Regions from separate parts of the Paenibacillus sp. USHLN196 genome, predicted to be linked through region 2. Evidence: riboswitches for the same ligand, from Rfam matches in the RefSeq annotation. Region 2 holds a riboswitch; each other region holds the start of a gene.
The links. A riboswitch is a leader RNA that binds a small molecule or an ion and turns the genes downstream of it on or off. The one in region 2 is predicted to bind cobalamin.

Region 1 (3,263 bases), on a different contig from region 2:
ACTTAATTAAGATTTAGTCACCGCATATCGGGTTTACTTCCACAGTGACCGGTGCATCCACATGGCGGAAGCCCTGAATCACGCCAACCCGCTTAAAGAATTTGTGGAATCGCTCGTTCGGATGGCCTTTTTCCTTGTAATCTGCCACAATGCGCTCCACAATCCCACCAATCTGGTCACCCGGAATTCCCTCCGCTACGGGCTGTGCAGGGTGAGCATTGCGTCCGAACTTCTTACCGCCGAGGAATAGGTCATATGCACCTTTGCGATACACGATGCCGATATCCTCCAGCACTGCCCCATAACATGCCATGCCGCAGCCATTCAGTGCCACACTCGTTTCTTTGGGTGCACCCAGTCCGCCGATCACCGCCTGCAGATGGTTTGCCATCGGGACAGCATCATCCTTCTCCATGTTGCAGAAGTCACAGGCCTTTACCTTGATGACATCTCCAATCGGTACAACGATAAAATTCGCTGCACGCAGCTCTTCTACCAGCGATTCAGGTTCAAAAGTCGGCACTCTCAAAATGATCTGGTGTTCCGGCGTGTACTCCAGTTCGCCGTCTTCACTTGCACACTGCGCCAGCAGCGCCATCTGGGCGGCAGTGAATTTCTTGTTGCCCACGCCGGGCGACACGCCGACTTCGAACAGCGGTGCCTTGCGCCCAGGCTCGGGCGCGGTGCGTACCGCCGTTGCGGTCGCAGCCTGCGGCGCACTTGCCGTGTGGCTCGGCGCTGCTGCGTCCAGCCAGCGGCTCGCCGATTCACTCGCGAGCGCTCCCCCTGCCGCGAGCCGCGTCAGCGCCTCGGCGGCGAGTGCAGCTGCGCCGGCGCGTGGCGCTTCTGCGACTGTGCGCGGAGCGGCCTCTGCCGCCGCGAATGCAGGTCGCTCGACGGCAAGCACGGCGGTGCCAGCGCTGCCGGCCGGGCTTGCCGCAGGCATAGCGGCAGCAGCCCCGGCGCCAGCGGGCGGCTGCCCTTGCGGAGCCGTGCCCGCTCCGGTGCTTGCGCCGCGAAGGGCTGGCTCCGCCTGTGGTTGCGCGGCCGATGCATCGCTGGCCGCGCTCTCGCCCGCTGCCTCGCCGGAGGCGGCAGCGCGGGCTTCCCTTGCGCCGAGCGACCATGGCTCGGCTTCCGTGCGAAGTCGCTCATGAGGTCTGAGCGACTGTTCCGCGGTGTTCAGCGTATATTTCCGCTGATACCCGCGCGGGGTGACCATGAGTCCTTCGTACATCATGGTCGAGGAGTTGCCGATAATCACCGTCGTCAGCATGCCGATATCATGATTCAGCATATCCTCCAGTGTGGTCATGACAACGTCCTGACGCTCACGATATGCACTCTTCACCAGACCTACCGGGGTCTGTGGGTCACGATAACGCAGGATCATTTCCTGTGTCTCCACGATCTGGCGTGTGCGTCGTCCACTGCGTGGATTGTACAAAGCAATGACAAAATCAGCTGATGCTGCGGCTTCGACCCGGCGAATAATGGTCTCCCACGGCGTGAGGTGATCACTCAGGCTAATCGTACATGCATCATGCATGACGGGGGCACCAAGAAGTGAAGCACAAGACTGAATGGCCGACACACCTGGAATGACCTCAACAGCAACACCTGTATCCGGCTTCCAGCCTTGCTCCATAAGCACCTCGTATACCAGACCCGCCATGCCATATACACCTGCATCACCACTGGAGATTACAGCAACGATCTTGCCCATCTCTGCCTGCCGGACCGCTTCTTGCGCGCGACTTACTTCCTCCGTCATGCCCGTGCGCACAATTGCTTGCCCTTTCAACAGAGGTCGGATAAGATCCACGTACGTGTTGTATCCGATAATAACCTCACTCTCCTGAAGTGCTTCGAGTGCCCGCTTCGTGATGTGTTCCATCGCCCCCGGACCGAACCCGATAATTAGCAGCTTGCCTTGACCTTGCATTGCTTCTCCTCCTTCATCACACTTGTCGTACGGATTAAACAGTGAAGAAGGACGGCTATGCCGACCTTCTCCCCAACTGTTAAGCGTGTTCAATTTCCAGCTCTGTTAAATTATTCCTCTGCTTCTATCCTTCCAACACTGGAGATCGTAGGGGCATCACTTTCATGGAAAACAAAAAAATCCCATCCTTATAACGGATGGGATACGCATGTACGTACACTCAAGAACACAGTCCCAGACTCCCAGAGGGAATCCTGTGACTATGTGGCCCAAGGGGGCCAGCCGGGCGAACCGCTCGTTCGCCCAATTCCTGATTCTTCGTACACCATTCCTTTCCGCGAAGGGTTCGGTGACACATGCAAGGTAGGTCTCCTGGCTCTGGATCATCAGCTTCCTTTTCTGTCTTCCCCGGCTATGCGAGTGACTTGGATCAAAAAGGGCTTCACCATTACAGTGGCGGGACCGCTCGGGACTTTCACCCGATTCCCTGTTACCTCTTGCTTTACGCAAGAGCACCTTGCTTGTTTTCATCAATATTGTCTTCATAATAACACCGCTCAGGAAATAATGTCCATGCTTATGATACTTGTCTCTTCTTCTATTTTCAGACAAAACAGAAAAAAGTCCTGATCCAAAAATCAGATCAGAACCCGGAATAACATATGCATATACCACTCGTTTTGAATCATCAAACTGCCGAAGGATTGAATTCGTTTATACTCATTGCTCGACTGTTTTTGCTGCTATTTGCGGATCTTGTCCGCATGTCCCGCTGCGAAGTAACGCCCGAGTTCAACGATGAGTGCGCCCATCTTCTCTTCCTCCGGAATCACCAGCGCCTCAATGCCTTCTTCTCGCATCGAATTCGCCGTCACTTTACCTACAGACGCAGGGATTACACCTTGTCTGAAAGCTTCCAGCATCGATTCGAGCTTATTCTGCGATGCCGCATATTGCGTCAGAAATCTAACCTGTGGTCCACTTGTGAAAGCAACAGCATCTATCTCGTACTGTACAATCTCATTCAAAAGCTGTTCCAGTTCAGCCTCTTCCGGTGGTACATGGCGGTAAGGAAGCACTTGGCGCACGATTGCTCCTTGTTCCTCTAACCATGCAACGAGTTTGGGAGCTGTCTCTCCATGAAGCTGCAACATCACCTTTTTCCCTGCGAGATCATGTGGGGCGAATTCACGAATGAGCCCGTCGGTGCTGCCATCGTCATCCCGTACTAGCGGCGTTAACTTGCGCTTTCTCAGTGCATTCACCGTCTTGTATCCTCTGGCCGCAATTGAGGATTCCGACAGTGCATCCAGTAATT
Region 2 (3,263 bases):
AGCAGAATGGATCACAGCAGCGAAAAAATATTCTGTTTATACGTCATGGCACAACCGCGTGGAATATGGAAAAAAAATATCTGGGGCATACCGATATCGCTTTGCTGCCTGATGCAGAAAGAGAACTGGCTTCGCTACGCGAGCAATTAAGCAACGTCTCATGGGATACGGTATATTGCAGTGATCTGCTCCGTTGTCAGCAGACGCTTGCACAGATCAGGCCTTGTCCATTGGAGCAGGTCAAGCTGGACCCGCGCCTGCGAGAGGTTGATTTTGGTCAATGGGAAGGATTGACGTACGATCAACTCAAGGACAACCCACAGTACCGGGATTGGATCGATGCTCCACAGGACGTCACCCCGCCCGAAGGGGAGTCATGGCAGGCATTTACTGCGCGCATCGATTCATTTCTGCAGGAGTGCATATGGTCGTATTCTCCGTCCATGCTCTCTCTTGAGGGTGAAGTGCCCACCATTATTGTTGTAACCCACGGTGGTGTAATCCGGTATGCATTATCTCGTCTCATTGCCGATCTGGGATTCTGGGATACGCAGGTGATTCCGGGGCAAGCGATACAGGTACGGCTGGAACAACATGGAGATCAGTGGGTTGGCACGAGGGTGGCTTTTCCGGGAATCGGGTTGTAAGGATGTGCAATATAACCTATAATCACAACAGAAGTGTGACAGCACTGTAGTTTCGTGTGACAGGCAATAATGCCTGCATATGAATGCAGATTGCTCACTTGAATGGTTAAACCATATCAGCGACCAAGGGTCCCGCGTGCGTGCAGTAATGGTTCATGGCTCAATATAGTCATGGATGGCATACGGGTGAAATAGGGAAGCCGGTGCAAGTCCGGCACGGTCCCGCCACTGTAAATCAGGAACAATTCCTGTAAGTCAGGTTACCTGCCCTGGACGTTCAAACCGGTGTTCCTTCGAGGAAAGGACAGCGTTTCGGGCAGTTCTATGTGCATGCACAACAATACGTTGGACATGTACAGATCGCCATATGCGAGACGTCATCCCTAATCCTAGACGTAAGGATTGGGGATTTTTTATTGTTCATGTAAGATGAACCGAACTTTTACACGTTAACGAAGAGTGCAGAACCGATCTGAAGAAACGAAGTGTCCGCTTAAAGCTTTCTACAAGAAAGCTATATCGGAAGCATACGCTTATCACCGGATTTTCCCTTTCGAAAAGGGAATCAAAAAATCTGGGGATAACAGCGATCGGAAGATGGTACTGCAATCGGAGTGGCCTTGTGTAAAATTGATGGGTTTAACTTGTAGAGGAACACCAAGGCAAGGGTAGTAAAAGTTTAGCACGATGCAAGAAAATAGCACAAATAGAGAAGGGGAGAATAACAGAATGAATTTCAAGAATTGGAAAAGCGTAGCGTCACTGCTGAGTGCAGCGGCACTCGCACTGGCTTTGGCCGGATGTGGCAATGCAACAACGAACGAGGGCACAGGTACCTCACAGCAGCCAGCACAGGAGCAGTCCCAAGGACAGGCGCAGACAGATCTCAAAACACAATATCCACTTACAATTACCGATGCAACAGGTGAGTCGTTCACATTTGACAAGGCACCAGCCAAAATTGTATCCGTGTCTCCAGCTGAGACCGAAACGTTATTCGCACTTGGATTGGACGAGCAGATTGTAGGGGTATCCGACTATGATGATTACCCTGAAGCTGCAACGACCAAAGCGAAGATGGGTGGCATATCCAAACCCAACGAAGAGTCTATCATTGCGGCTGAAGCTGATATCGTATTCACAGGTATCTCGATGAGCGAAGATGCAGTGAAGAAACTGCGTGATCTGGGCATTACCATTTTCAAAACCGATCCAAAATCCATCGATGATGTAATGAACAATATCGAAACATTCGGTAAAATCACGGATCATCAAGAAAAAGCTCAAGAGATCATCACACAGATGAAACAGGATGTAACAGATGTAACTGAAGCCGTGAGTGCAGTTAAGCCGGAAGAGAAGAAAAATGTATATGTTGAATTCTCCCCAGGTTGGTCGGTAGGTAAAGGTGAGTTTATGGACGAACTGATCACGGTAGCCGGAGGAACCAATATTGCTTCGGACAAAGAAGGCTGGTACCAGATCAACGAAGAAAATGTGATTGCCTCGAACCCGGATGTGATTCTGTATGCAAATGATGTCATTGATGAAAACTCCAAAACGCTGGATCAGATCATTAAAGCTCGCAGTGGCTGGGATCAAATCACGGCTGTGAAGAACGATGCAGTCATTGGCCTTGATGCCAATCTGCTCAGTCGTCCAGGACCTCGTGTAACCGAAGGACTGAAAGAAGTAGCCAAAGCGATCTATCCTGACCTGTTCCAATGAGTAAAAAACTGGCCGTGTACGCATCGGCAGGAATCGCGCTGCTTGTGTTAACCGTGCTCATCTGCACGGGTATCGGTTCGGTTTCCTTGCCTATTCGTGACATTGCAGGTATTCTGCTTCATCACTTGCCATGGGTGGGAGACTGGATCACACCCGACTGGAGTGCAGCAGCCGAACAGATTATATGGAAAGTCAGATTCCCGCGTGTACTGCTTGCCGTGCTCGTGGGCGCATCGCTGGCGATTGCCGGTGCGGGATTCCAGGGGGTTCTTCGGAACCCGCTGGCAGACCCGTTCACCCTGGGCGTATCATCCGGTGCTTCGGTGGGTGCAGCCTTTCTGATATTCTTCGGATTGCAGTATGCACTGATCGGAATCTGGACGTTGCCACTGGTAGCGTTTTTGACGGGTGTATTAACATTATGGTTCGTCATGTCCCTGGCTCGTGAAGGACGCAAAATACCAACGCATAGCCTGATTCTGGCTGGTGTAGTGATGCAAAGTTTCTTGGGAGCGGTGGTATCCTTCCTGTCGACGATGTCGAAACAGACCATTAATGAAATTATATACTGGACGATGGGAAGTCTGGCTCTGCGTGGGTGGTCGTATACGGCCATCCTTTTCCCGTATTTTCTGCTAGGGCTGATCTTTCTCTGGAGCCGGGCACGTTCCTTGAATGTTCTGGCGCTCGGCGAACGTCAAGCTGCGCATATCGGGGTTGGCGTCGATCGGCTGAAGCTGTCCGTGCTTGCTGTGGGAACACTGCTTACCGCAGGAGCGGTCTCCGTATCCGGCGTTATTGGCTTCGTAGGACTGGTAATCCCGCATATTCTTCGACTGCTTGTGGGACCTGACTATCGATTGCTGGTCCCACTGTCTGCTATTGGCG
Region 3 (3,263 bases), on a different contig from region 2:
TTGGTGGTGCCACAAGCTGCAAGCAAGAACACAACGAACATGGATACGATGGTGAGCAGGATCGATTTTGGAAAATTCCTCTTCATTCTGGTTCCTCCAGTTAAGCTGTATTTTTCTTGGGATCAAGCACGTCTCGCAGGCCGTCTCCCAGTAAATTAAAAATAATAACAGTGCTAAATATCGCCAGGCCCGGATATATCAACAGCCAAGGCGCAGTCTGCAGATACCTTCTGCCTTCATTCAACATGGCACCCCACTCGGGGTTCGGTGGCTGCGCACCGAGTCCGAGAAAAGATAATCCCGAGATGGACAGCATCATGCCACCCACATCCATCATCGCCATGACGATGAGTGGTGACATCATATTGGGCAGGATCGTCCTGCCAATGATCTGTATCTTACGTGCTCCGCTGAAAGCAGCGGCAACGACATATTCCTTTTGCTGAAGGGAAATCACCAGGCTTCTGGCCATCCGTGCATACTTCGCCCACCAGACAACCGACAATGCCAGCACCGTATTGAACAATCCCGGCCCAAGCATTCCCACCACAGCGATCGCAAAAATCAGGCCCGGAAATGCCATTAGTGTGTCGGACAACCGCATGAGAATCGTATCCGTCACACCGCGAGCGAAACCGGCGATAACTCCAATCGCTACACCGAGTACAAATACAATGCCAATCATCATAAAGGTAAGCAGCAGTGAGGTTCGCGCTCCGTATAGCAGACGGGACAATACACAGCGACCTAGCTGATCGGTTCCGAGTGGATATTCGGCGCTGGATGGCTGCAACACTTTGGCAAAATTCGTTGCAAGTGGGTCGTGTGGTGCGAGCAGCGGCGCAACCATGGCGAGAATAATCCAGAAGACGGTTAGAGATAACAGGAATGTGAACCAGCGATTTTGTAGTAATACATGTCTGAAGACTCTCATCTATACATCCACATCCAGTCGGATTCGAGGATCACGAAGATGTGTCCATACATCAACCAGCAGATTCAGTGTGACATATATGATCGCCATCCAGATGACATACCCCTGAATCAGCGGATAATCCCGTGTAAAAATGGCATCCACGGCCATCTGACCAACGCCAGGCCATACAAATAAACTTTCGACAATGGCTGCACCACCTAACAAAGCACCTGTCGTCATACCCATAAGGGTAACGATCGGCAGCAGGGCATTGGGGAGAATATGACGCAAAATAATGATCGACTCCTTCACACCTCTGGATCTTGCTCCGATCACATAGTTCTGGCTTGTCTCCTCAAGCAGGACCGTACGAATCTGTCTGCTGTACTGGGCAACAAGTGGAATCGCGAGTGTACATGCAGGCAGAATCAGACTATTCCATCCGGATTTGCCCATCACCGGCAGCAGCTTCAGCTGTACGCCGAAGACCAACATGAGCAACATACCCAACCAGAAGCTGGGCATCGATAATCCGGCAAAAGAGAACAAACGAATAACAAAATCCAGCCATTTATTACGATAGACAGCCGACAACATCCCCAATGGAAAGGAAACCAAAATAACCAAAATCATAGCGCTTCCTGTTAGCCAAAGCGTTGCCGGAAGCCGTGCCATGAGCACATCCAGTACTGGACGATTGTATTTATATGACGTACCAAAATCTCCGGTCACCACCTGTCCCAGCCATGTCCCGTATCGATAGAGAAAAGGCTCGTCCAATCCAAGCTCTGACCTCACCTGCCTGACCAGTTCATCGGATGGCGTTACCCCTGTAGACATGAGCATAAGTCTGGCTGGATCCCCAGGAGACAGATAGGTTAGCAGGAATGTCAGAAACGTGATGCCGAACAATACGACAACCAGTTGTAATAAACGCTTAACGATATATCTGCTCAAGTGCTCAAACGTCCTTCCCCAAAACTTTATGTATGTGCCATGATGTTCTCCGTCCACAGCTCCGCTGAAATCGTATAAATTCTATCAAAAAAGGCGACCCTCTCCGTGTTACTGGATGAGGACGCCTTAAATAAACAGATTTTCAGAAAAAATCATGCTCTCTAAACACCTTCCTATCTCCCGTAGGGTACTACTGTGTTTGTTAAACCTGGCAGGTCTCCTGGCTCCAGAATCATGGTCATTGCAGCTCCTTCCCGGTCTAAACCAGTGGATTATCGCTACTTGACTCCTCTGTTACAGTGGCGGGACCGCGCCGGTATTACACCGGACTTCCCTATTAAGCTTTCACCCCGACGGGCGAAGCACCAAGTTCCACATATTCAATTGCACTTCTGTATCAGTATAGCGGGACGACGATTAATGATCAAAACTTTTCTTTCAAATTTGAAACACTGGATACGTCTAACCGCGAATTCTCGAACCCTTCGGAGACACACCCGTCACACGCTTAAACATCTTTGAAAATAATAATGGGTCCGTATAACCCACCGAATGGGCTACTTCACTAACGGAAAGTCCGGGGTTCTGAAGAAGATCGGCAGCACGATTCATACGGTATTCCAGAAAAAATGACTGTAGCGACTTGCCGTATCGTTCCTTGAACAATCCTGACAGATATGTGCGGTCCAGCCCCACGGCGTGGGCAATATCCAGAATGGAGGTCCGCTGGCTGTACCTGTTCTCCATAAACTGAACTGCCTGCCTGATGTACTCTTCTTTGTTCGAAAGAAGCTGTCCCTCCTCTTCCTCTACCGGTGACGATGAGATCAACTCCGCTATCAGGCGGTACAAGAGACTTTGGTTCATCACATCCCCTCCCGAATACGTGGAGGCCTGAACCATCTCTGAGTACAGGCGCTCCATTGTATTCGTATCACGGGCATCATACACTGGATGCTCCGGGCTCAATCGGGCACGTTGCATGAATGCCTTGGCTTGCACACCTTTGAATCCAAACCACGAATACGTCCAGGGATCCTTCGGATCTGCCTCATAATGAATAAGCGTGTCCGGGAGTATGACAAAACCCTGTCCCTGAGTCAACTTGTATTCTTGGTCCCCCATGTACACGATCCCCCGTCCTTCATGGATGTAGTGCACAATGTAAGAATCGCGTACACCCGGTCCCCAATAATGCGCAGGTTCACATGCCTCCCACCCGAAAAACAACAAAATCAGCTCCATCTGTGTCCAGCCTGCGCGAACCACATTCATCTCAATGCGACTCATTTTTCGCCCTCCATCCTACTTCGTTCCACTTACCTCTTCATTCAATCTATTTATATTATAACAGCTAAAATACTTCTATATTAGTTGAAAGCGGGAACAA

Region 1: another riboswitch for cobalamin. It lies ahead of cobJ (precorrin-3B C(17)-methyltransferase); the one in region 2 lies ahead of WFI24_RS06550 (ABC transporter substrate-binding protein).
Region 3: another riboswitch for cobalamin. It lies ahead of nikB (nickel ABC transporter permease); the one in region 2 lies ahead of WFI24_RS06550 (ABC transporter substrate-binding protein).

Annotation. Positions count from the first base shown of each region.
Region 1 is NZ_JBBCYH010000006.1:304,953-308,215, forward strand. Features, by position in the region: gene cobJ (precorrin-3B C(17)-methyltransferase) at 14-1,945, opposite strand; cobalamin riboswitch at 2,291-2,480, opposite strand; gene WFI24_RS17040 (uroporphyrinogen-III synthase) at 2,689-3,263, opposite strand, start outside.
Region 2 is NZ_JBBCYH010000002.1:707,675-710,937, forward strand. Features, by position in the region: gene WFI24_RS06545 (histidine phosphatase family protein) at 1-647, shown strand, start outside; cobalamin riboswitch at 787-933, shown strand; gene WFI24_RS06550 (ABC transporter substrate-binding protein) at 1,377-2,375, shown strand; gene WFI24_RS06555 (FecCD family ABC transporter permease) at 2,372-3,263, shown strand, end outside.
Region 3 is NZ_JBBCYH010000019.1:63,691-66,953, reverse strand. Features, by position in the region: gene WFI24_RS30255 (ABC transporter substrate-binding protein) at 1-86, opposite strand, end outside; gene nikC (nickel transporter permease) at 101-934, opposite strand; gene nikB (nickel ABC transporter permease) at 935-1,873, opposite strand; cobalamin riboswitch at 2,067-2,258, opposite strand; gene WFI24_RS30240 (AraC family transcriptional regulator) at 2,336-3,163, opposite strand.